DNA from 3 places in the Ensifer sp. ENS02 genome. Region 2 is predicted to be linked to each of the others. Evidence: riboswitches for the same ligand, from Rfam matches in the RefSeq annotation. Region 2 holds a riboswitch; each other region holds the start of a gene.

Region 1 (7,759 bases), on a different contig from region 2:
GTGCCGCATGGGTCGCCATTGCCGGCGCGAGGATGCGGTGGACGAAGGGCAGCGCCATCAGCGCGTTGATCGCAACGACGATGGCAGGTGCAAAGCGCGCGACGTCACCGAAGGGACGCAAAAGCAGAAACCATCCGGCGCCGAGCACCACCGGCGGCACCAAGAGGATCAGCGAGGTGCTGGCACCGATGGCACCGGCAAAGCCGCGGGAGAGCGACGTCGCGTGACGCGGCGCGGTGGCGGTTGCCGCCGCCCGGATCATCACGGCTGCCATGGTGACGGAGGCGAGTGCCGAGGCGAGCGCGATTGCCGCACTCGTCCGCAGCGCCCGGTGCACCGCCGGATCGCGGGCGAGCTTCAGCAGATCGGCTTCGAGTCCGGAGATGAGAACCGCGACCAGCGGCGCGCCGAGAAACAGAAAGGCAAGCGTGATCCAGGTGCCATCACTCAGGCGCGCGATCCTTGACGCGCCATCGAAACGGCGCACAGTACGGCCACCGGTCATGCCCTCTTCCGGCTCGGTCGCCAGATGACGAAGCAGGAGCAGCAGCAGGCCGGTCATGGCGATCTGCAGGGCTGACAGCGCGATCGCGCGCGGCGGATCGAAATCGAAACGCAGCGCCTGGTAGATCGCCACTTCGATTGTGCTGGCCGCAGGCCCGCCGCCGAGCGTCAGCACGAGGGTGAAGCTGGTGGCGCAGAGCATGAAGACGAGCCCGGCGGCACCCGGCAGGAGGCCGCGCAGCACGGGCCATTCGATGAAGCGAAAGAGTGCGCGTGACGGCATGCCGAGATTGGCGGCGCTGCGCCAGTATTCGGCGGGGATGCGCTCGAGCCCGGCCAGGAACAGGCGCGCTGCAAGCGGCATGTTGAAGAAGACGTGGGCAAGCAGGATGCCGAACAGGCCGTAAATGCTGACGGGCTGCGCGAGGCCGAGCCAGCGCAGGCCGGAATTGAGGAAACCCTGCCGCCCCCAGATCTCGATCAGCCCGAGTGCGCCAACCAGAACCGGCAGTCCGAGTGGCAGCGCCATCAAGCGCAGCAGCCAGATGCGGCCGGGGAACTGCGGTCGTCGCGCTAGCGCCCGGGCGACGGGGATGGCAAAGAGCACGGACAGCAACGTCGAGAGGGTCGCCTGCAGCAGCGTGAAGCGGGTGACGCGCCAGATGTAGGCGTCGAACAGCGCATCGTCGCTCGCGCCGCCCGTCTGGCTCAGCAAGGCGACGATCGCAAGACCGACGAAAAGGACGAAGACGCCGAGGCAGGCTGCCCCGGCGACCACTGTCATACGATTTTCGCGCAGTGCGAACAATCCGGCCTCAGTTCTTGCTCATGGCGGCAAGCCATTCGTCGATCCAGGCCTTGCGGTTCTTGGCGACGTCTTCCGAGGGCAGGAGGAAGGTGTTTTCCGGCTTGACCAGCTTATTGAAGGCGTCCGGCAGCGGCTCCTTGGTCGCTGCGACCGGCATCATCCAGTTCGTCGTCGGGATGATCGACTGGAAGTCCGGACCGGTCATGAAGGCGAGGAACTGCTTTGCCAGTTCCGGCTCCTTGGCGTTCTTGGTCATGCCGGCGACTTCGATCTGGATGTAGTGCCCTTCGGAGAAGGCAGCGGCCTGATAGCGCTCGGTGTTTTCCGCGACCATGTGGTAGGCCGGCGACGTGGTGTAGGACAGCACCATCGGCGCCTCGCCCTTGGTGAAGAGGCCATAGGCTTCCGACCAGCCGGGGGTGACGGTCAGAACGCGGTCCTTCAGCTTCGTCCAGGCGGCACCCGCCTCATCGCCATAGACGGCCTTGACCCAGAGCAGGAGGCCGAGGCCCGGCGTCGACGTACGCGGATCCTCGATGACGATCTTCTGCGACGGGTCGCCTTCTACCAGCTCCTTCAGGCTCTTCGGCGGCGTCTTCAGCGTCTCGGTGTCGTAGACGACGGCGAAGTGGCCGTAGTCATAGGGCAGGAACGTGTCGTCGGAGAAGTTGCCGGGAACGGTGACGCCGGTTGCCTCGACGCCGTGCGGCGCGAAGAAGCCCGTTGCCTTGGCTTCCGCAACGAGGTTGGTGTCGAGGCCAAGCACGATGTCGGCCTTGGAAGCCTCGCCTTCGAGCTTCAGGCGGGTGAGCAACTCGACGCCGTCGGCCACGCCGACATAGTTGACCTTGCATTCGCAGGTCTTCTCGAAGGCTTCTGCGACCTTGGCGCCCGGGCCCCATTCGGTGATGAAGCTCTCATAGGTGTACACCGTCAGCGTCTCGTCGGCGGCGGTCGCGGCGCCGGAGAAAACAAGGCTCGCGGCCGTCGCAAGGGCTAGCCGGCTAAAGAATTTAAGTTGCGATGAATTGCACATGGCGAGGACCTCTCTCCCAAAGTTCGTTGTTGCATGGGAAAAGGGCGTATCGATCCGATCGCGTCTAATCCCTCCGCCGGTATGAGCCGGATCAGGTTCCGCGGGTTGGCGTTTTGACGCCTCTCAGCCTCCGGCCGCAATGCGGTCGGGAGGCACCCCGTTAGAGCGGCAAGAGATTTACCGCTGCCTCGGTCCCATGGCAAGCGATGTTTACGGCGAAGCTAGGGGACGCCTGGCCAGTACAATGGCGCGTGTTTGCGTATGCCGCCAACTGCGCTACACAACGGCAGCGAGGAGGAAATGTCATGCCCGATATGCTTGTTCGACTTTATGCCCTGCCGGCTGAACCTCAGTCGAAGCTTGGCCTTGGCGTCAGCATTCGCCGCGCCATGGCGCCGGAGCGCCGCCTGGTTGTTTCCTGGATCGAAAGGACTTTCGGTGCCGGATGGGCGGGCGAGGCGGAAGCCGCCTTTTCCTCCACCCCGACGCGCATGCACGTCGCTGTCCATGACGAAAAGATCGTCGGCTTTTCCTGCCACGACGTAACGGCACTCGGCTTCTTCGGTCCGACCGGCGTCGACGAAAGCATGCGCGGGCAGGGGATCGGTGAGGCACTGTTGCTTGCAAGCCTCACGGCGATGCGCGAGGCCGGCTATGGCTACGCGATTATCGGCGGCGTCGGGCCGGCGAAGTTCTACGAGCGGGTGGCCGGCGCCGTCGAGATTCCGGATTCGACCCCCGGCATTTATGCCGGCATGCTTTTCCCCGATCCGGTGCCCGAGGGGCATTGATGGTCTGACCAAAATATCGAGAACCGCTCGTTCGACGGTTTTCTTCGTTTTCCTTCGGCGGTCCTTTGCGCTATGGGCTTTGCCATGTCTCGATCGACCTTCACCATTCTGCTTGGCGGCGCCCTTTCGCTGACCGACCGGCTGGCTCACCAGCTGGCCGCAAGTCGCTTCATTGCGGCTGACGGCGGCATGCGCCATGCCCGATTGCTCGGCATCGTGCCGGATGTCTGGGTCGGTGATTTCGACTCGACCGAGGAAGCCCTTCTTGCGGACTACGCCTCCGTCCCGCGCGAGCCCTATCCGGCGGCGAAGGCCGCGACGGACGGGGAGATCGCGGTCGAGGCGGCGCTGTCGCGTGGAGCCGACCGCCTGATTTTCGCCGGCGCACTCGGCGGCACCCGCAGTGATCACGCCTTCATGCACCTGCTGCATGCTGTTGCCCTTGCCGAGCGTGGCCTTTCCGTGTTGATGACCTCGGGCGAGGAAGAGGCCTATCCGCTGCTGGCCGGCTCGCTCGACCTTGATTTGCCGAAGGGCTGCCTCTTCTCGGTGCTCGGGTTGACCGAGCTTACCGGTCTTTCGATCGTCAATGCGCGCTATCCGCTCGACGATTTCACCTTGCCGTTCGGCTCGTCCCGAACCGTTTCCAACGTTGCGGAGGGTCCCCTTCGCTTCACTCTCCAGAGCGGTCGCGCCATTGTGCTCGCCCGCCCCTATGATCTTTCCGGAGCCTGAGCCTTGGCGCCTCCCATTCTGAAACTCGACGACATCTTCCTCACCTTCGGTGGCGCGCCGCTGCTAGCCGGCGCCAATTTTCAAGTCGAACCGGGCGACCGCATCTGTCTTGTCGGCCGCAACGGCTCGGGCAAGTCGACGCTGATGAAGATTGCCGCGGGTCTGGCCGAGGCGCAGTCGGGCGAAATCTTCCGCCATCCCTCCGCGACCATCCGCTATCTGCACCAGGCGCCGGATTTCGACGGCTACGACACCGTGCAGGCCTATGCCGAGGCAGGACTCGGCCCGAGTGACGATCCCTATCGCGTCGCCTATCTGCTGCAGCACCTGGGGTTGACCGGCGAGGAAGACCCGAAGCGCCTTTCGGGCGGCGAAGCGCGTCGCGCGGCGCTTGCCCGTGTCATGGCGCCGGAGCCGGATATCCTGCTGCTCGACGAGCCGACCAACCATCTCGACCTGCCGACGATCGAATGGCTGGAAGACGAACTGATCCGCAGCCGTTCGGCGCTCGTTCTGATCTCGCACGACCGGCGCTTCCTGGAAAAGGTCTCGACCGCGACCGTCTGGCTCGACCGTGGCCAGTCGCGGCGGCTCGACCGCGGCTTTGCCCATTTCGAGGCCTGGCGTGACGAGGTGCTGGAGGCCGAGGAACTGGAGCAGCACAAGCTCGGCAAGGCGATCGAGCGCGAGGAACATTGGCTGCGCTACGGCGTGACCGCACGACGTAAGCGCAACATGCGCCGCCTCGGTGAGCTGCAGACCATGCGGGCGACCTATCGCGGCCAAAAGGGGCCGCAGGGAACGGTACAGGCGACGGCCGCCGACGCCAAGGAATCGGGCAAGCTGGTGATCGAGGCGGAGAAGGTCACCAAGGCCTATGGCGAGCGTACCATCGTCGCGCCGTTCTCGATCCGCGTGCACCGCGGCGACCGCATCGGTCTGGTCGGCCCGAACGGCGCCGGCAAGACGACGCTCCTGAAGATCCTGACCGGGCAGATCGAACCGGATACGGGCACGGTCAAGCTCGGCACCAATCTCGAAATCGCGACGCTTGACCAGAAGCGCGAAGACCTCAATCTCGACGAAACGCTGGCGCACTACCTGACCGACGGGCGCGGCGACAACCTGCTGGTCAATGGCGAGCAGCGCCACGTCACCGGCTACATGAAGGACTTCCTGTTCCAGCCGGAGCAGGCGCGCACCCCGATCCGCGAGCTTTCGGGCGGCGAGCGCGCAAGGCTGATGCTGGCGCGCATCCTCGCGCGCGCAACCAACCTTCTGATCCTCGACGAGCCGACCAACGACCTCGACATCGAGACGCTCGACCTCCTGCAGGAGATCGTCGCCGGTTTTGCCGGAACGGTGATCCTCGTCAGCCACGATCGCGACTTCCTCGACCGCACCGTCACCTCGACGATTGCGCCGGCCAATCCGGAGGCGCCGGATGGACGCTGGATCGAGTATGCCGGCGGCTATTCCGACATGATGGCGCAGCGCAAGGGCGCGATCGAGGAGAAGCGCAAGGCCGAGAAGGCGGAAAAGGCCAAGGCCGAGGCGGCGGCCCCTGTCGCCGAAGCGCCGAAGGCTGCCAAGGGTAAGCTTTCCTACAAGCAGAAATTCGCGCTCGAAAACCTGCCGAAAGAGATTGCCAAGGCGGAAGCCGAGGCTGCCAAGCGCGAAGAAAAGATGGCGGACCCCAATCTTTTCACAAAAGATCCAAATGCTTTTGCGAAGCTGGCGCAGGAGCTGGAAAAGCTGCGTGCCGACCTCGCTCGCATGGAAGAGGAATGGCTGGAGCTCGAAATGCTGCGCGAGGAGCTTGAGGGCTGAGACACAACAACGACGGTCCCGCGCGGGATTGCGAAGGTAATACGTTGAATCCTTGCAAGTTTTACCGTTAAACTGGCAAGGGAAAGATGGCCTTCCGCGTTGAACGTTTTCACAGGGTATGATAAGTAAAACTTATTATATCACCTGTGAACGATCATGATGCCCTTCAAGCTAGAATCCGAAACCATTGGAATGCTTCTGACCGATGTCTCGCGCCTCTTGCGCGGGGCCTTCGACCGCAAGGTCAATGCCATGGATCTGGGCATCACGCCTGGCGAGGCGCGCACGTTGATCCAGGTGGCGCTCACCGAGGGCATCAAACAGGCCGAAATCGCCACACGCATGGGCATTGAGCCGATGACGCTGTCGGCCTATCTCGACAGGCTGGAGGCGAACGGGCTCGTCGCCCGCGTTCCCGATCCGGCGGATCGCCGCGCCAAGAATGTCGTCATCACCGAAAAGGCCGGTCCGTTGTTCAACGAGCTGATGACCGGTCTTCGCGAAATGATGGATGCCTATACGGAAGGGCTGGACTCGGAAGCGCGCGCGCTTCTCTGTTCCAACCTGCGCATCCTGCGTGACAATTTGCGTCAGCTCGATCCGTGCCTTGCCGGTAAGGAGACAGCGGAGAAGGCCGAAGTCCGGGTCGGAGCCGCGCCATGACGCGTCGCATGAGCGAGCGGCGCACAAGCATCATCGGTGCCTTCCTGGTGGCGCTCGGCCCCGTTTCCATGGCGCTCTATACGCCGGCGATGCCTGAACTGGTGCGCGCCTTCTCCTCCAGCGAAGCGGCGATCAAGATGACGCTGTCGCTCTATTTCGCCGGCTTCGCCTTTGCCCAGCTGGTGTCTGGCACGCTTTCCGATGTCATCGGTCGCCGCCGCGCGACGCTGATCTTCATGGCGATCTACCTCGTCGGCAGCCTGATGGCGGCCTTTGCGCCTTCCGTCGCGGTGCTTTTGGCCGGCCGCCTGGTGCAGGGCATCGGCGCCTCCGTCGGGATGACCGTGGCGCGGGCGATCGTGCGCGACCAGTTCACCGGGACTGAAGCCGCACGCATCATGAACATGATCGGCATGATGCTGGCCCTCGGACCCGCCGTGTCCCCGACGCTTGGCGGCCTGGCGCTCGGTCTCTTCGGGTGGCAGTCGATCTTCTTCCTGATGGTCGGCTTTGCCGCCATGGCCTGTCTCACCGTGCAGTTTTTCATGGCCGAGACCGCGACCCCGGATCCGGCCAAGGGCCACCTGAAGCCCATCCTTGCGGCCTATCGGCGGTTGGTGAGCGACAGCCGCTTCGTTTCCTCGACACTTGTGATCGGCGGAGCGGTGGGCGCACTTTATGCCTGGGCGACCATGCTGCCCTTCGTACTGATCAATGCGGTGGGGCTGACACCGACCGAGTTCGGCGTCGGCATGCTGATGCAGTCGGGCCTTTTCTTTTCGGGAACCGTGGTGGTGCGGCTGCTGATGCGGCGTTTCACGCCGCAGGCGCTGGTGCCGGCCGGCCTCGTCTTCATCGGTGCGGCCAGCCTAGCGCTTGCCTACACCATGCACATGCTGCCGCCGAGCTTCCTCTCGGTCATGCTGCCGATCGGGATTTATGCCTTCGGCATCGCCTTCGTCATGCCCTATATGATGACGGCGGCGATGGCGCCGTTTCCGGACATCGCTGGCACGGCGTCGGCAGTGATGGGTTTCGTCCAGATGGGCTCGGGGCTGCTTGGTGGCGCGATCGCCGCGGCGGTCGGCGCTCCGGTGCTGGCGCTCGGCACGATCATTCCATGCTTCGGCCTCGTCTGCATCCTGAGCTATGTCTGGTATCGCCGCAACGTTCGCTCGCAGCCGCTCGCCGTGCCGGTCAAGGACCCGCTTTCGGAAGCGGCGGAGTAGAAATCTGGTGCGGCATCGGCATCGATACCGCTTCGCCCTGCATATGAAAAAGCCTCCGCGAACGGGTCGCGGAGGCTTCTTTCTTCAAAACGCGTCGTCTTAGCGGTTGCGCGCGGCCAGCGTGCGCAGGCGCAGCGCGTTGAGCTTGATGAAGCCGGCGGCA
Region 2 (7,759 bases):
ATGGCGCGGCGGCGCAACGCTTCGAGCGACAAGAGGGTGTGGTTGATCGTGCCGAGCCCGGTGCGAGCGCAGACAACCACCGGGATCTGCCAGCGCGCGAAGACATCGGCAAAGACCGTGTGCTCCGTCAGCGGCACCAGAAGCCCGCCTGCGCCTTCGATCACCAGCGGTCGTTCCACCGCTTGCGGGGAAAGATGCTCCGGGTCGATGGTGACGCCGTCGATCCGTGCTGACAGGTGCGGCGATGCCGGTATTGCGAGCCTGTAGGCTTCGGGCAGGACGCGGTCACACGACAACCGGCCGAGCCGGGCGACGGTCTCGCTGTCGGTTTCTTCGTCGAGCCCTGACTGCACAGGCTTCCAGTAGCAACCGTCGAGCGCATCGGTAAGGGCTGCGGAAAAGATGGTCTTGCCGATGCCGGTATCGGTACCGGTGACCACGATACGGGTTTTCATGGCCGCTCCTTCGCGATCGCGATCTTCAACTGCTGCAGCATCTGCACGATTGCGGCCCGGTCGACGTTGAGGGTGATGTCGATCCGAAGACGCGCGGTGCCTTCCGGCACCGTCGGCGGGCGAATTGCCCTGACATCGTAACCCTCGGCGCGCATACGGGCGGCGATGCGGACCGCTCGGCCGTTATCACCGATCGGGATGGGCAGGATCTGCGAGCCGCTGCCTTCGATGCCGAGCACCTCGGCGAGCGCCCGGTTGGCGAAGGACCTGAGGCCGTCGAATGCGGCGCGGCGTTCCGGCTCGTCGACGAGGGCGGCGAGCGCTTCACGCACCGCGGCCGCGATGAGTGGCGAGGGCGCGGTCGAATAGATGAAATTGCGGGCGCGGTTGACGAGATAATCGCAAAGCACGGCGCTTGCTCCGACCAGTGCGCCGGAAACACCGAGCGCCTTGCCGCAAGTATGCAGCATGACGACGTTCTCCCGGTCCTCCAGCTCAGCGGCGAGACCGCGACCTTCCGGCCCGAAGACGCCGGTCGCGTGCGCCTCGTCGATGACGAGAAAGCCGTCATGCTGCGCGGCAAGCGCTAAGAGGTCGGCGAGCGGCGCCCGATCGCCATCCATCGAATAGAGGCTTTCGACGGCAATCCACGGGCGCCCTGTGCCGCCGGCGCGGCGCCATTGGCCGATGGCATCGGCAAAGGCGTCGATATCGTTGTGCGCTGCCGCAACCGCATCGGCCTTGCTCGCAGCGATGCCTTCATGGGCGCTCGCATGGATCAGGGCATCGTGGACGATGAGGTCGTCGCGCTGCGGCAGCGTCGAAAACAGGGCAGCATTGGCGGCGTAGCCGCTGCCGAAGAAGAGCATTCGTTCCGCGCCGAAGAAGGTGGCCGCTTCCGCCTCAAGTGCCTCGTGTTCTTCGTGATTGCCGCGCAACAGCCGTGAGCCGCCGGAGCCGACCGGCACGCCGCGCGCGATGGCACCCGTTATCGCCGCCTTCAGCCGCGTCGAAGCGGCGAGCGCCAGGTAGTCGTTCGAGGTAAAATCCAGGCCGCCAGCGGGGGCAAGTGCGCGCCGGCGGCCCTTGCGATCAAGGCCCTCCAGCGTCTTCTCATAGCGCGCAAACAGACCCAGGGTCATTCGGCCGCATCCTGCCTTGCCGCCGGAGCCATCGGCTTCAACCCCAGGCGTCGGAAGAGCGCCGCATCATGGTCCTCGCCGGGATTGTCGGCGGTCAGCAGGGTTTCGCCGACAAAGATCGAATTGGCGCCGGCGAAGAAACAGAGCGCCTGCGTCTCGTCGCTCATGTCGGTCCGGCCGGCTGAAAGCCGGACATGCGATAGCGGCATCAGGATGCGGGCAAGCGCGATGGTGCGGACGAAATCGATCGGATCGACGGGCGCTGCATCGGCCAGCTTCGAGCCCGGGATCGGGATCAGCATGTTGATCGGCACGCTTTCGGGCGGCACCGGCAGATTGGCGAGCGTCACCAGCATGGAGATCCGGTCGTCGGCGGTTTCGCCCATGCCGAGAATGCCACCGGCGCAGACCTTGATGCCGGCGTCGCGGACATTCGCGAGCGTCTCCAGCCGGTCGGCAAAGCTGCGGGTGGTGATGATCTCGCCGTAGAAGCGTTCGGAGGTATCGACATTGTGGTTGTAGTAGTCGAGCCCGGCCTCGGCGAGCCGTGCGGACTGGTCCGGCGTCAGCATCCCGAGCGTCATGCAGGTTTCCATGCCAAGCGCCCGCACACCGCCGATCATGGCGACGATCGCGTCCATGTCGCGGCCCTTCGGGCTGCGCCAGGCGGCCCCCATGCAATAGCGCGTCGCACCGCCGTCGCGCGCCTGTCGCGCCTCGGCAAGCACACGCTCGACCTCCATCAGCTTCGATGCCTTGAGCCCGGTCGGATAGTGGGCGGACTGGCTGCAATAGCCGCAATCCTCGGCGCAGCCTCCGGTCTTGATCGAGAGCAGCCTGCTCATCTGGATGGTGTTGGGATCGAACTGCGCACGATGGACCGTGTGTGCGCGGTAGAGCAAATCGTTGAACGGCAAATTATAGATTTTTTCAGCTTCCGCTTGGGTCCAGCGGGATTCGCCCGCGTCGCCCGGGGTAAAATTAGCGCCAGTTGATAGGGTTCCGTCCAGCATTTCGGCTCGTCCTCCAGGTCATCGCAAACGCGAAATAGATAGAATCTGATATTATCTATAATTTTGTCGACGAGCAAAGTTCGCAAGCACCCAGGTGGAGAGTTTGTGTTAGCAAATACCCTTCTGGTTGTATTTTGACCGTGAGTGAATCTGGAAACCGCCGAGACGGGGCAACAATCACCAATCAATCGGTCGCATCTCCCATTTCCGAAATCGGGCGTAACGCACCCGAGAAACGAGGACGAGCCCGGGCTTCTCCGGTATTTTTCGACCCGCTCTGCCCGCCTGACACTCCTCCCTTCAGCACGCCGCCAACGCTTCCGCTTTCTCGTCGAAAAATTATAGATACTTTTTTCGGCAGATGAGATCACATCGCACACGAATGCTGGCTCTTGACAAAAACCGCCCCGAACGGTCAGCTTGGAGCATTCACCAGGGGTGTCCCGCTAAGGGGCTGAGATTCTGCTATGCGATTTGCGCGGCGCAGTGACCCGTTGAACCTGATCCAGTTCATACTGGCGTAGGGACGGTGCAGACATCGCTGCCGCAAACGTCGCCTTCACGCGACCATTCAACGGCAAGGCGTCCTTGCCCTTCCTTCGCTCGTGAACTGGGTCTCCACAATCGGAGCCTCGGCATGCACACCGCCAACACCATCCCGCTTCCCTCACGACGGCCCGCCCACGCCTCGCGGGAACACTGAGCCATGCGGATCCTCGTCAAAGGTGCCGGCGTCGCAGGGCTCTGTCTGGCGCATGAACTTAGCGCCCGCGGTGTCGCGGTGACGGTTGTCGAGCAAAAACCAGGCTTTGCCGGCGCGGCCTCCTGGTTTGCCGGCGGCATGCTGGCACCCTGGTGCGAACGCGAAAGCGCCGAAGAGGTGGTGCTGACGAAGGGCATCAGCGCCATTGACTGGTGGGACGACGCCCTGCCAGGCGAGGTTTCCCGAAACGGCACGCTTGTCGTCGCCCCGCCACGGGATGCGGGCGAACTCAAGCGCTTTGCCTCACGCACCTCCGGCTTCGAATGGCTCGACGCCGCCGCGATCGAACGGCTGGAACCGGCGCTTGCCGGACGTTTCCGCGAGGCGCTGTTTTTTCCCGGTGAGGCGCATCTCGACCCGCGCCGGGCGCTGAGCCGGTTGCGGCAGAAGCTTGTCGATCACGGCGTCACCTTCCTCGATGAGACGAGCGACGATGGCCACCACGATCTCGTCGCCGACTGCGCCGGCGCGGCACGCATCGGCGAAACGCCGGGCCTGCGGGGCGTGCGCGGTGAAATGCTCTACCTGCAGACAAGCGACGTGGAGCTGTCGCGGCCGGTCAGGCTCATTCATCCCCGCATCCCGCTCTACATCGTGCCGCGCGGCGGCGGCCTCTTCATGTGCGGGGCGACGATGATCGAGACGGATGACGGCGGACCGATCACCGCCCGCTCCCTCATGGAACTGCTGAACGCCGCCTATGCGCTGCATCCGGCCTTCGGCGAAGCGCGCCTCGTCGAAACCGGCGCCGGCGTCCGCCCCGCCTTCGCCAACAACCTGCCGCGCGCCCTGCGCACCGGGCAGACCATCACGATCAACGGGCTTTACCGCCATGGCTTCCTGCTTTCGCCGGCCCTGGCGGCGGAAGCAGCCGACCTCGCGCTTGCGCAGGACCTGAAGGGAGATGCCGCATGAGACTGACCGTCAATGGCGAGGATCACGACCTCGCCGTCACCACCCTCGCCGAGCTTCTGGCCGCCCTTGATTTCGAAGGCGACTGGCTCGCCACCGCCGTCAACGGCGAACTGGTGCACCGGGCCGACCGTTCGGGTCATGCGCTCAGCGACAGGGACCGGATCGAAATTCTCTCGCCGATGAAAGGAGGCTGAGACATGCTGACGCTTTATGGACAGGACCTGCGCTCACGGTTGCTGCTCGGCACCGCCCGCTACCCCTCCCCCGCCGTTCTGGAAGATGCGGTGCGATCGTCAGGCACTGAGATCGTCACGGTCTCGCTCCGGCGCGAAACCGCCGGAGGCCGCCAGGGCGGCGCCTTCTTCGAACTGATCCGGGCGCTCGGCGTGCACGTGCTGCCGAACACCGCCGGCTGCCACTCGGTGTCAGAGGCGGTGCTGACGGCCAAGATGGCGCGCGAGGTCTTCGGCACCAACTGGCTGAAACTCGAAGTGATCGGCCACCACGATACGCTGCAGCCCGATGTCTTCGGGCTGGTCGAGGCGGCGCGCATCCTCTCGGCCGAAGGGTTCGAAGTCTTTCCCTACACCACGGATGATCTCGTGGTTGCCGAACGGCTCGTGGAAGCCGGCTGCAAGGTGCTGATGCCCTGGTGCGCGCCGATCGGCAGCGCCATGGGGCCGCAGAACATCCAGGCGCTCAGGGCAATGCGGGCCAACTTTCCCGATGTGCCGCTGATCGTCGATGCCGGCATCGGCCGGCCCTCGCACGCAACGACGGTGATGGAGTTCGGCTTCGATGCCGTCCTGCTCAACACCGCTGTAGCCGGCGCCGCCAAGCCCGCGCTGATGGCCGCTGCGTTCGCGGGCGCGATCGATGCCGGCCGGCAGGCCTTCGAGGCGGGCATGCTCGAACCGCGCGATTTTGCCGTCCCTTCCACCCCCGTCATCGGAAAGGCGGTGTTTGCGTGAAACTTGACCCCTTCTATCTCATCGTCGACAGCGCGGATTGGATCGAGCGGCTGGTGCCGCTCGGCGTCAAGCTGGTGCAGCTACGCGTCAAGGATCGTACGGAAGCGGAGATCCGCCGCGAGATCCGCGCGGCCAAGGCCGTTTGCGACGAGCAGGGCTGCCAGCTCATCGTCAACGACTACTGGCAACTGGCGATCGCGGAAGGCTGCGACTTCGTCCATCTCGGCCAGGAGGACCTGGCGGAGGCCGACCTTACTGCAATCCGCGCCGCCGGCCTGAAGCTCGGACTCAGCACCCATGACGAGACGGAACTGGAGACAGCACTTGCTGCCAAGCCCGACTATGTCGCGCTCGGACCGGTTTACCCGACCATTCTCAAGGCTATGAAGTGGGCGCCGCAGGGACTGCCGCGCCTTGCCGCCTGGCGGAACCGTGTCGGGTTGCTGCCGCTGGTCGCCATCGGCGGCCTCAACGTCGAGCGGATCGCCGGCGTCTTCGAGCACGGCGCCGACATCGCCGCCGTCGTTACCGACATCACCCGCAACGCCGACCCGGAAGGCCGGACGCGCGAATGGATCGCCAGAACCGCACCGTGGCGATAGGCACGTGCCGGACCGCGGGTAGCAGTCTCCGCGGTCAGGCGATCTCCAGCTGCGAGAGCCAGGAGGCGTCCAGGCCACGCTTGCGACAATAGGTGGCGAGCCGCTGGCGGGTCGGCCCCGGCCGGTCGAGGCCGAGGTAACGGGAGGCGTTCTTCCAGAAGATGTTCTGCTGGTCCTCCTCGCTGACATTGGCCTCCTTCAGTTGCTGGGCGATCCGCGGGACGTAGGCGTTGTAGTCCTTCTCCAGCGCCATCATCGACCAGTCGGTGCCGAACATCAGATGGCGCGCATCGGGATCGTAGTCCCGCAGCCATTTGTCGAGCAGCGCGCGGATTTTTTCGTGCAGCCCGGGCGTGTTGTCGGTGACGAGCTCGCTCAGATAGCTCAGGTCGGCAAACAGGTTCGGTCGGCGCCCGTGGTCGATCGTCTTGCCGATGATGTCCTCCCAGGTCGGCGGACCGGAGAATTTGTCCTGGGCGCAGGACACCATGACCCCCGTCGGCGCGCCCGGGCGAATGACTTCATCGAAAGCGCCGAAATGCGCCAGATTGATCCGCAAGTCATTGTAACGGTTGGTGTCGAGCAGCTTCTTCCAGTAGACGGGGCTCGCCATATTGCCATAGCCGCAGCCGGCGCCGATGCTGTTTTCCGCATGCGCCATGATCGGCACGCTGTTGTCGCGGCACCAGTCGTAGAGCCGCTTCAGCGCCGCATCGATCGCCGGATCCGCATTGCCCCATGCCTTGAAGCCCATCGGCGGGTAGATCTTCACGCCGATGAAGCCCTTTTCCATGATCGCGTAGCGGACGTTTTCCAGCGACGAGCCACGCTTCTGCGCCTCCCGGTGCGGATCGAAGCCGACGAAGCTGTGCATATGGATGCCGTGCCGCTTGATCACCAGCTGCTGGATCTCGTCCATCACGTCGATCTGGTCGTGCTGCGGCGATGCCCTGCCGCCGATCGACTTCTCGAAATCGAGGATGCTCGGCGTGATCATGGAAAACCGGCATTTCGACGCGAAGATCCGGGCATAGGTTTCCGCCAGGTTTTCTCGGTAGTCCTGCATGAGGCGCACGAAGGAAAGGTAGTTGCCGATCTGGTCGTGGGCCTTGGCGGCCGACGCCAGGGCATCGACATCCGTCTCCTCCACGCTGCCGGAGCGCCGCTGCAAGCCCTGGGGCAGGCCGGGGGTGCCGCCGATCTGTTCCAGCAGGCCTTGATAATCCGGCGTTTCGGCGCCGCTTCGTGCGGTCAACGATGCGCGCTGCTCGCCGGCTAGCGCGACCAGTTGCTTGACGGCGATGCGCAACTGCTCGTCCTTCCGCCGCTCGAACTCGGCGTCGGAGGGGCGCGGCACCCGCTTCTTGAGAATAGCGTCCTCGGCCTTAGCCTTGGGCGCGACGTCGCCAAGGGCCGTCACGAGGAAGACCACCAGGGCATTTTCCAGGCGCTTCGACTGCAGCGGATCGGCGGAGAGCTTTGCTTCCGGCAGTTTCTCCCGCAGCGCCACATAGCGCACCAGCCCTTCCACGGGCACATCGGCCGCGTTGAAGAAATGGCAGTGAACGTCGACGATCGGGTAGGGAAGCTCGCAGGCCGCGGCCGGTGGCCAGTCGTGTCGACACCCGGAAAGCACATTCGCCATCACGCCTGCCGAGAACAGCCGCAAGACATTGCGGCGTGTCACGGCGGCGACCGGACCAGCCCAGTCGACCCCCATCATCCCCTCCTGTTGCGAGACCCCCTCGAACAATCGGGCAAACATTACTCCGTTCGCAAGCGGCGTGGAACAGATATTTACTTGCCGTTACTGGAAACCCATAGGTCAACACGGGCGGCCTTTAAGTGCGAAAGGAGGCATGTTACTCTAAAATCTTGGGGAGAATTTTGCGTGGTAG
Region 3 (7,759 bases), on a different contig from region 2:
GCCCTGATCTTCGGCGCGCGTTATCACGCCGAGATTATCCGGCAGAGACTGGCGTTGGCTGATAGCCGGCCATGAACCAAAATCCGCATGAAAGCAGGAATAACATGTCATTTCCTTCCATCGACGCCGCGCGCCTCATCGGGCGCATCCGCGAGCTTGGCGAAATCGGTCGCGATGCAGAAGGGCGACTGACCCGGCTGGCCGGCTCCGACAACGACAAGGCCGGCCGCAACCGCCTCGTCGCCTGGATCGAGGCGGCGGGCCTCGATGTGGCCGTGGATCAGATTGGTAACATCTTCGGCATCTGGCGCAGCGAGGAGAACAGCGGCGAAGCGCCGATCATGCTCGGCTCGCACATCGATACGGTCATCAATGCCGGCATCTATGACGGATGTTACGGCGTACTCGCCGCGCTCGAAGTAATCGAGACGCTGAAGGACCGTGGCGTGACGCCGGCCCGACCGATCGTCGTTGCCGCCTTTACCAATGAGGAGGGCGTGCGTTTTGCGCCCGACATGCTCGGCTCGCTCGTCTATGCCGGCGGCCTGCCGCTGGACGCAGCGCTCGCGACCATCGGCACGGATGGCTCGTCGCTGGGCGAGGAACTCGAGCGGATTGGCTATGCCGGCAACATCGAGCCGGGGTTCCTCAAGCCCCACGCCTATGTCGAGCTTCATATCGAGCAGGGGCCGGTGCTGCAGCGCGAGGGCTTTTCGATCGGTGCCGTCGAGAACCTGCAGGGCATTTCCTGGCAGCGCGTGACGATCGATGGCGTCGCCAACCATGCCGGCACCACGCCGATGGCAATGCGTTCCGACGCCGGTCTCGCGGCCGCGCGTGTCGGCCTCTTCCTGCGCGAGCATATTGCCCGGTCGAACGCGCCGAGTGTCGCGACCATTGGCACCATGCGTTTCGAGCCCGACGCGATCAACGTCATCCCATCGCGTGCCGCCTTCACCGTCGATCTGCGCGATCCGGACGAGGATCGGCTGCAGGCGCTCGAAGCGGCGCTTGCGGACTTTCTGGTGCGCATCGGCGCGGAAGAGGGGGTAACGATCTCGGTCGAGCGGCTGGCACGCTTCCAGCCCGTCGCCTTCGATCAGGGCATCGTCGCAGCGGTCGAGGCTTCGGCGAAGGCGCGAGGCCTCAAGAGCCGGCGCATGACTTCGGGCGCCGGTCATGACGCCCAGATGATCGCCCGCATCGCGCCGACGGCGATGATCTTCGTTCCGAGCCGCGACGGCATCAGCCATAATCCGCGCGAACACACGGAGCCGGATGATCTGGTCGCCGGCGCCAACGTGCTGCTCGATGTGGTCGAGCGGATGGTGAGTGGTCGCTAGAGGGCTATAGGGCTATAGGGACGTTGCGCGTTCGTTGATCGAACGGGATCGATAGCGCGCCTCCCGCTGCTCCGTCATGCCAGGGCTTGGCCCAAGCATCCAGGCGCAGACGCTTCTATGTCCGCGATAAACAGCACACGGCATCCTTCGGCGCGACGAAGCAGACATCTCTTCAGGGCTCTGTTCTGGTGTGACCCGCGCTTTTGCGGGATCCCGCATCGCTCTTCTGCCGGGTGGAAGACTCTGGCCCGCTCCCCTCGGGAGGCTCTTCCGGTGTCCGGCGAAAAAGATTGAGGAAACTGCTGCCGCCGTACCATACGCTGCCGGTTGGTCCGTAATCCCGCCCGTCGCGCGAAGAGGATGAGTGGCGCTCGCTGTCTCCGCCGCTCAGGCCGCTTCCGTCGATGACGCCGCCTCCACCGCCAGCCCCGGTCCCGCCGGGCTCGCCGCCCACGCCGCTACCATCGCCGGAGCCCCAATCGCCGCCACCCTCTGTGCCGTTGCTTCCGCCGCTCCCGACGTTTTCGCTACCTTGGTCGCTGCCGCCCGCGGCACCTTCACCATTCGTGCCGCCGGCATCGGCGTCGTCCGCATGGGCAGCGGAAATCCAGGAAAGGCCCCCGGCAAAGCCCCGGTCACCGTTGAGGCGCGGCAGATCTCCGCCGAATGCTGCAAGGGCTCCTATGGACAAGGCCGTCAGTCTCAACAGGCATGTCCTCAAGTCATTCTCCTTGTGCAAACGGCGTTCTTGCGTCGTCCTGCAGGACTTTTGCGCGGGTACAGTTCGGCTGCCCGCCGCGAATGAATTTCGCCGACAGCGACTTTTGCGTGCGCCTTGCATATCGTTCAATCGATGTGGGGACAAGCTATTGGGGGGACGGGCGACACGGAGCGCAAGGTGCGGGCCTCTGGCGGCGGCCACGACATACAGATGATCGCCCTCATCGCTGAGGCGTCGCGAGAGGGACAGAGGACGTTGCATGTTTGTTGATTGAACGGGGTCGTTGGCGCGCCTCCCACCCTCCGTCATGCTCGGCTCAAGCCCAAGCATGACGGAGGAGGAGAGCCTTGGCGATCGCCGCTTCCGCTTCCGAGGCGGGAGGCGCAGCCCTGAGTGAACTGAAGGGGCCGTGACTGGCCCCTTCAACGAGTCTCTGTCGTCTACTCGGCCGCGCCAGCCGCCCCTTCCACCGGCATATAGAGGTCGCCGCCCTCGCGGTATTTCGCGGCCATTGCCTCCAGGCCTTCCTTCTGCGCTTCTGCGCGGATGTCGTGCGAGATCCGCATCGAGCAGAATTTCGGGCCGCACATGGAGCAGAAATGCGCGACCTTGTGCGCTTCCTTCGGCAGTGTCTCGTCGTGGAAGTTACGGGCCGTCTCCGGGTCGAGCGAGAGGTTGAACTGGTCCTCCCAGCGGAATTCGAAGCGCGCGCGCGATAGCGCGTCGTCGCGCACCTGGGCGGCCGGATGGCCCTTGGCGAGATCGGCGGCATGGGCGGCGATCTTGTAGGTGATGACGCCGACCTTGACGTCGTTGCGATCGGGAAGACCGAGATGCTCCTTCGGCGTGACGTAGCAGAGCATGGCGGTGCCGAACCAGCCGATCATCGCCGCGCCGATGCCCGACGTGATGTGGTCGTAGCCGGGCGCAATGTCCGTCGTCAGCGGTCCGAGTGTGTAGAACGGCGCCTCGCCGCAGACGGCGAGTTGCTTGTCCATGTTCTCCTTGATCTTGTGCATCGGCACGTGGCCGGGGCCTTCGATCATCACCTGACAATCCTTGGCCCAGGCGATCTTGGTGAGCTCGCCGAGCGTTTCGAGTTCGGCGAATTGTGCCGCGTCGTTGGCATCGGCGATCGAGCCGGGGCGCAGGCCGTCGCCGAGCGAGAAGGAGACGTCATAGGCGCGGCAGATGTCGCAGATTTCCTCGAAATGCTCGTAAAGGAAGCTCTCGCGATGGTGATGCAGACACCACTTGGCCATGATCGAGCCGCCGCGCGAAACGATGCCGGTGACGCGATCGACGGTGAGCGGGATGTAGTGCAGCCGGACGCCGGCATGGATGGTGAAATAGTCGACGCCCTGTTCAGCCTGCTCGATCAGCGTGTCGCGATAGACTTCCCAGGTGAGGTCCTCGGCAATGCCGTTGACCTTTTCCAGCGCCTGGTAAAGCGGCACGGTGCCGATCGGAACCGGTGAGTTGCGGATGATCCATTCGCGGATGTTGTGGATGTTGCGGCCGGTCGAAAGGTCCATGACGGTGTCGGCGCCCCAGCGCGTCGCCCAGACCATCTTTTCGACCTCTTCCGCCATCGACGAGGTGACGGCGGAGTTGCCGATATTGGCATTGATCTTCACCAGAAAATTACGGCCGATGATCATCGGCTCGGATTCCGGATGGTTGATGTTGGCAGGCAGGATCGCGCGGCCGCTGGCAATTTCCTGGCGCACGAATTCGGGTGTCACGTGATCGGGGATGTGGGCGCCGAAGCTTTCGCCGTCGCGGACTTTCGCACGCGCCGCGTCGCGGCCGAGATTTTCGCGGATCGCCACGAACTCCATTTCCGGCGTGATGATGCCGGCGCGGGCATAGGCAAGCTGGGTCACTGCGCGGCCGCCCGTGGCCTTCAGCGGCGCATGCTGGAACGGGAAGGTCGGTGTCAGCCTGTCGCCGCTCACAAAGCCGTTGTCCTCGGGGCGGACCACGCGTCCCTCATAGGTTTCCACATCGCCGCGGTCGACGATCCAGTTGCGGCGCAGCCGCGGCAGGCCGTCCTCGATGCGGATCTCGGCGTCGTCGGCGGTGTAGGCGCCGGAGGAATCATAGACCGTAACCGGTTGCTCGCCCGACGTCGGGTGGAGCGCAATCTCGCGCATCGGCACGCGGATATCCGGATGAAGCACGCCCGGCTTGTGGATCTTGCGGGAGGCGGGAAGCGGTCCTTGCGTGACCGTGAGGGCTGCGGGTTTGGTGGCAATATTCATGACGAGGCTCCAAGTTTGCAATTGGAGACCCAGTTCTGATGCCGGAAAGATGAAAGACGCTCCGCCAGATGCTGGACGCACGGAATCCTGGCTTCGATATCTGCACCGTCCCTACGCCAGTATGAACTGGATCAGGTTCAACGGGTCACTGCGCCACAGCCGGCAAGCCGGCCATCCAGCAGAATCTCAGCCCCTTGCGGGACCCCCCTGGTGAATGCCTAGATCATAGCCATCGATCGGCCCGGGTCGTCAAGCGTGAATTCGCCTGCCGACAAAGATGCACCTATTGCGTGTGGTGACGGATTCGGGTTTGACGCTAGCGGCCGGCCTTTTCCGGTGCGGCCCGCTCGGCGTAATCGGCACGGTTGATGCCGTGGCGCTGGAGCTTGTCGTAGAATGTCTTGCGCGGAATGCCGAGCGCCTCGATCGTCGCCTTGACGTCGCCGCGCTGAGCCCGCAACACCTCTTTCAGGATCTCCGCCTCGTAGCGTTCGAGCCGTTCCGGGAGCGCAAATCCAGGCTGTTCGGCGGGCGCAATCGGCTGTCCCAGCGGACCTTCGACACCAAGCGCCACGCGTTCTGCAAAGTGCGAGAGCTCGCGCACATTGCCTGGCCAGGCATGCGTCATCAGATGTCTCTGCACGGCCGATGTGACCACAGGCGCGTCGCGCTTGAAGCGCTCGGCCGCCCGGGTCAGGAAGTGCGAGAAGAGCAGCGGGATATCGTCTCGGCGTTCGCGCAGCGGTGGGATCGACAGCGTTACGACATTCAATCTAAAGTAGAGGTCTTCCCGGAAATCGCCGCGCTGCGCCGGGTCGCCAAGATCGATTTTGGCAGCCGCGATGACGCGGATATCGACCGGACGAACCTGGTTGGTGCCAAGCGGCGTGATTTCGCGCGCTTCCAGAACGCGCAGCATCTTCACTTGAGTCGCCGGTGGCATCGCCTCGATCTCGTCGAGGAACAGCGTGCCGCCGCTCGCATGCTCGATCCGGCCGATGCGCTTCTTCAAGGCGCCGGTGAAGGCGCCCTGTTCGTGGCCGAAGAGTTCGCTTTCGATCACCGTTTCGGGCAGCGCCCCGCAATTCAGCGCCACGAAGTTGCCGTTGCGGCGTCGGCTCCAATTGTGGAGCAGCGTCGCCACCACCTCCTTGCCGCTGCCCGTCTCGCCGGCGACGAGCACGTCGACATCGGTATCGGCAATGTGCCGGATCGTCTGGCGCAAACGTTCCATGACCGGCGTCTGGCCGATCAGCGGCAGGCTGTCGCCGGCCGTCTCGGCGGCCCGTTTCAGCGCGCGGTTTTCCATCACGAGCCGGCGTTTTTCCAGCGCGCGATGCACGCTCTGCACCAGCCGGTCGGCGGCAAAGGGTTTGGGGATGAAGTCGTAGACGCCATCCTGCAGCGCCTGCACTGCCATCGGGATGTCGCCATGGCCGGTCACCAGGATCACCGGCAGATCCGCGTCGAAAGCTTCGATGCGGCGGAAGAAGGCGAGGCCGTCGATGCCCGGCATGCGGATATCGCTGACGACGACTCCGTCGAAATTCGCATCCAGCGTCTTCAACGCTTCGGCAGCGCTGGCAAAAGGGGTAACGGCGAGGCCGGCGAGTTCCAGCGTCTGCGTCATCGCCTTGCGCAGATGGTTGTCGTCGTCGACGAGATAGACGGTCGGCTGCATCGCTCAGGCCCTCTTCAGGCGAACCGTGAAGACGGTGCCCCTGTCGCTGGTTTCGACGGTGATATCGCCGCCATAGTCGGCGACGATCTCCTTGGAGATGGCAAGGCCGAGGCCGAGCCCTTCATCCTTCGAGGTGTTGAACGGCGTGAACAGATCCTCGTGGATGTGCAGGGGAATGCCTGGGCCGTTATCGGCAACGACGAGCAAAACCGTCCCGGAGGGGCTGTCCTTGCAGCGCACGCGGATCTCGGCGTCGCTGCGCGTGCCGAGCGCTTCCAGGGCATTTTGCAAAAGGTTGATCAGCACCTGCTCGAGCCGGATGTGGCTGCCGAGGACGCTGAGGCCATTTTCCGGCAGGTCGATGACGATCGCATCCATGCGGCCGGCAAAGCGGCTGCGCAGCAGCATCATCGCCCCCTCGATCACGTCGCGCATGGGCGTCGGCTCGGCGACGAAGCGGCCCTTGCGAGCGAAGCTTCTGAGTTCGTCGGTGATGGTGCCGACCCGATCGGTCAGTTCGGCGATGCTGACAAGGTTCTCGACCGCGGTCTGCTGCTGGCCGCGTTCGAGGAAGGTGCGGGCGTTGTCGGCATAGGCGCGGATGGTCGCGACCGGCTGGTTGATCTCGTGGGCGACGCCGGCCGCCACCTGGCCAAGGATCGCCAGCCGGTTCGCCTGAACCAGTTCCTGCTGCACCGCCTGCAGCTTCTCGCCGGTACGCCGGTGGTCGGCGATCTCCGTTTCGAGATGATCGCGGGCAAGGCTGAGGTCATGTGTGCGCTCCGCCACGCGGGTCTCCAGCTCGTCGCGCGCGGCGCGATCGCGCGCAGACACCAGTGCCAGCGTCTGGCGGCGGCGCAGGAGGACCGCGGTAAAAGCGAGCAGCGGTGCGAGGAGGGCCAGGGCAATCAGCCGGGCCTCGCGGGTTGCCGCCGAGATCGCGCCATCGAGCGGTGCTAGCTGCTCCAGCCGCCAGCTGGTGGTCGGAACCATGGTTTCGACCCGGAGGAACCGACGTTCGCTTTCGCCCGGCAACAGTGCGCGCAACTCGCTGGAGCCATCGCTGGTCGGCTCGATGTCGCGGAAGGGCAGCGGCAGCAGCGAGGCATCGCCAAATTGCAGGCTGTCGCGGATGGCGGCGACGCGGTCGCGTGGAATTGTTCTGGTCGTCATGAAGCGCCAGGAGGGGAAGCTGGTGATCAGCACGATGCCGCGCCGGTCGGTGACGTAGACCGGCTTGCCGGAGGCGAGCCATTCGGCTTCCACATCGTCGAATTCGAGCTTGGCGACGACGACGCCGATCGGGCCGTCAGGACCCTGGACCCGACGCGAAATGTAGAGGCCCGGCCGCTTGCTGACGTTGCCCATGGCGAAATGCTCGGCCTTGCCGTCGCGCATCGCCATGCGGAAATATTCGCGGAAGGCATAGTCGTTGCCAACGAAACTCGTCGGCTCGCGCCAGTTGCTGGCAGCGACGGCGACGCCATCGGGGCCGATCACGTAGATGACAGCGGCGTCCGTGTTGGTCGCCAGCGCCTGCAGCTTCTCGTTCAGCCGTTGCAGCGCCTCTGTGCCGCGGGTCGAAAGGGCTGCCATCACCTCGACATCGTCGGCCAGCACCAGCGGCGTCGAGCGTTGGCGTTCGAGTACGGCGCGCAGCAGCGAGGCCTTCAGATTGGCATCGATCCGGCTTTGGGCATCGACAGTTTCGAGCGCCTGGCTTCGGCCGTACTCGCCGGCAAGCAGGAGC

Evidence for each region. A riboswitch is a leader RNA that binds a small molecule or an ion and turns the genes downstream of it on or off. The one in region 2 is predicted to bind thiamine pyrophosphate.
Region 1: it holds a riboswitch for thiamine pyrophosphate, as region 2 does, so the genes downstream of both, thiB (thiamine ABC transporter substrate binding subunit) here and thiO (glycine oxidase ThiO) in region 2, are expected to answer to the same signal.
Region 3: it holds a riboswitch for thiamine pyrophosphate, as region 2 does, so the genes downstream of both, thiC (phosphomethylpyrimidine synthase ThiC) here and thiO (glycine oxidase ThiO) in region 2, are expected to answer to the same signal.

Annotation. Positions count from the first base shown of each region.
Region 1 is NZ_JACVAO010000007.1:235,925-243,683, reverse strand. Features, by position in the region: gene thiP (thiamine/thiamine pyrophosphate ABC transporter permease ThiP) at 1-1,312, opposite strand, end outside; gene thiB (thiamine ABC transporter substrate binding subunit) at 1,320-2,348, opposite strand; TPP riboswitch at 2,400-2,518, opposite strand; gene IB262_RS16890 (GNAT family N-acetyltransferase) at 2,654-3,139, shown strand; gene IB262_RS16885 (thiamine diphosphokinase) at 3,224-3,874, shown strand; gene IB262_RS16880 (ABC-F family ATP-binding cassette domain-containing protein) at 3,878-5,704, shown strand; gene IB262_RS16875 (MarR family transcriptional regulator) at 5,864-6,367, shown strand; gene IB262_RS16870 (multidrug effflux MFS transporter) at 6,364-7,596, shown strand; gene IB262_RS16865 (argininosuccinate synthase) at 7,696-7,759, opposite strand, start outside.
Region 2 is NZ_JACVAO010000004.1:437,068-444,826, reverse strand. Features, by position in the region: gene bioD (dethiobiotin synthase) at 1-455, opposite strand, end outside; gene IB262_RS11655 (8-amino-7-oxononanoate synthase) at 452-1,597, opposite strand; gene bioB (biotin synthase BioB) at 1,594-2,610, opposite strand; TPP riboswitch at 3,035-3,155, shown strand; gene thiO (glycine oxidase ThiO) at 3,317-4,288, shown strand; gene thiS (sulfur carrier protein ThiS) at 4,285-4,482, shown strand; gene IB262_RS11635 (thiazole synthase) at 4,486-5,259, shown strand; gene IB262_RS11630 (thiamine phosphate synthase) at 5,256-5,861, shown strand; gene IB262_RS11625 (amidohydrolase family protein) at 5,896-7,581, opposite strand; gene IB262_RS11620 (adenylate/guanylate cyclase domain-containing protein) at 7,753-7,759, shown strand, end outside.
Region 3 is NZ_JACVAO010000012.1:116,424-124,182, forward strand. Features, by position in the region: gene IB262_RS24795 (M20 aminoacylase family protein) at 1-75, shown strand, start outside; gene IB262_RS24800 (Zn-dependent hydrolase) at 105-1,343, shown strand; gene IB262_RS36505 (hypothetical protein) at 1,516-2,049, opposite strand; gene thiC (phosphomethylpyrimidine synthase ThiC) at 2,505-4,328, opposite strand; TPP riboswitch at 4,419-4,547, opposite strand; gene IB262_RS24815 (sigma-54 dependent transcriptional regulator) at 4,645-6,009, opposite strand; gene IB262_RS24820 (ATP-binding protein) at 6,013-7,759, opposite strand, start outside.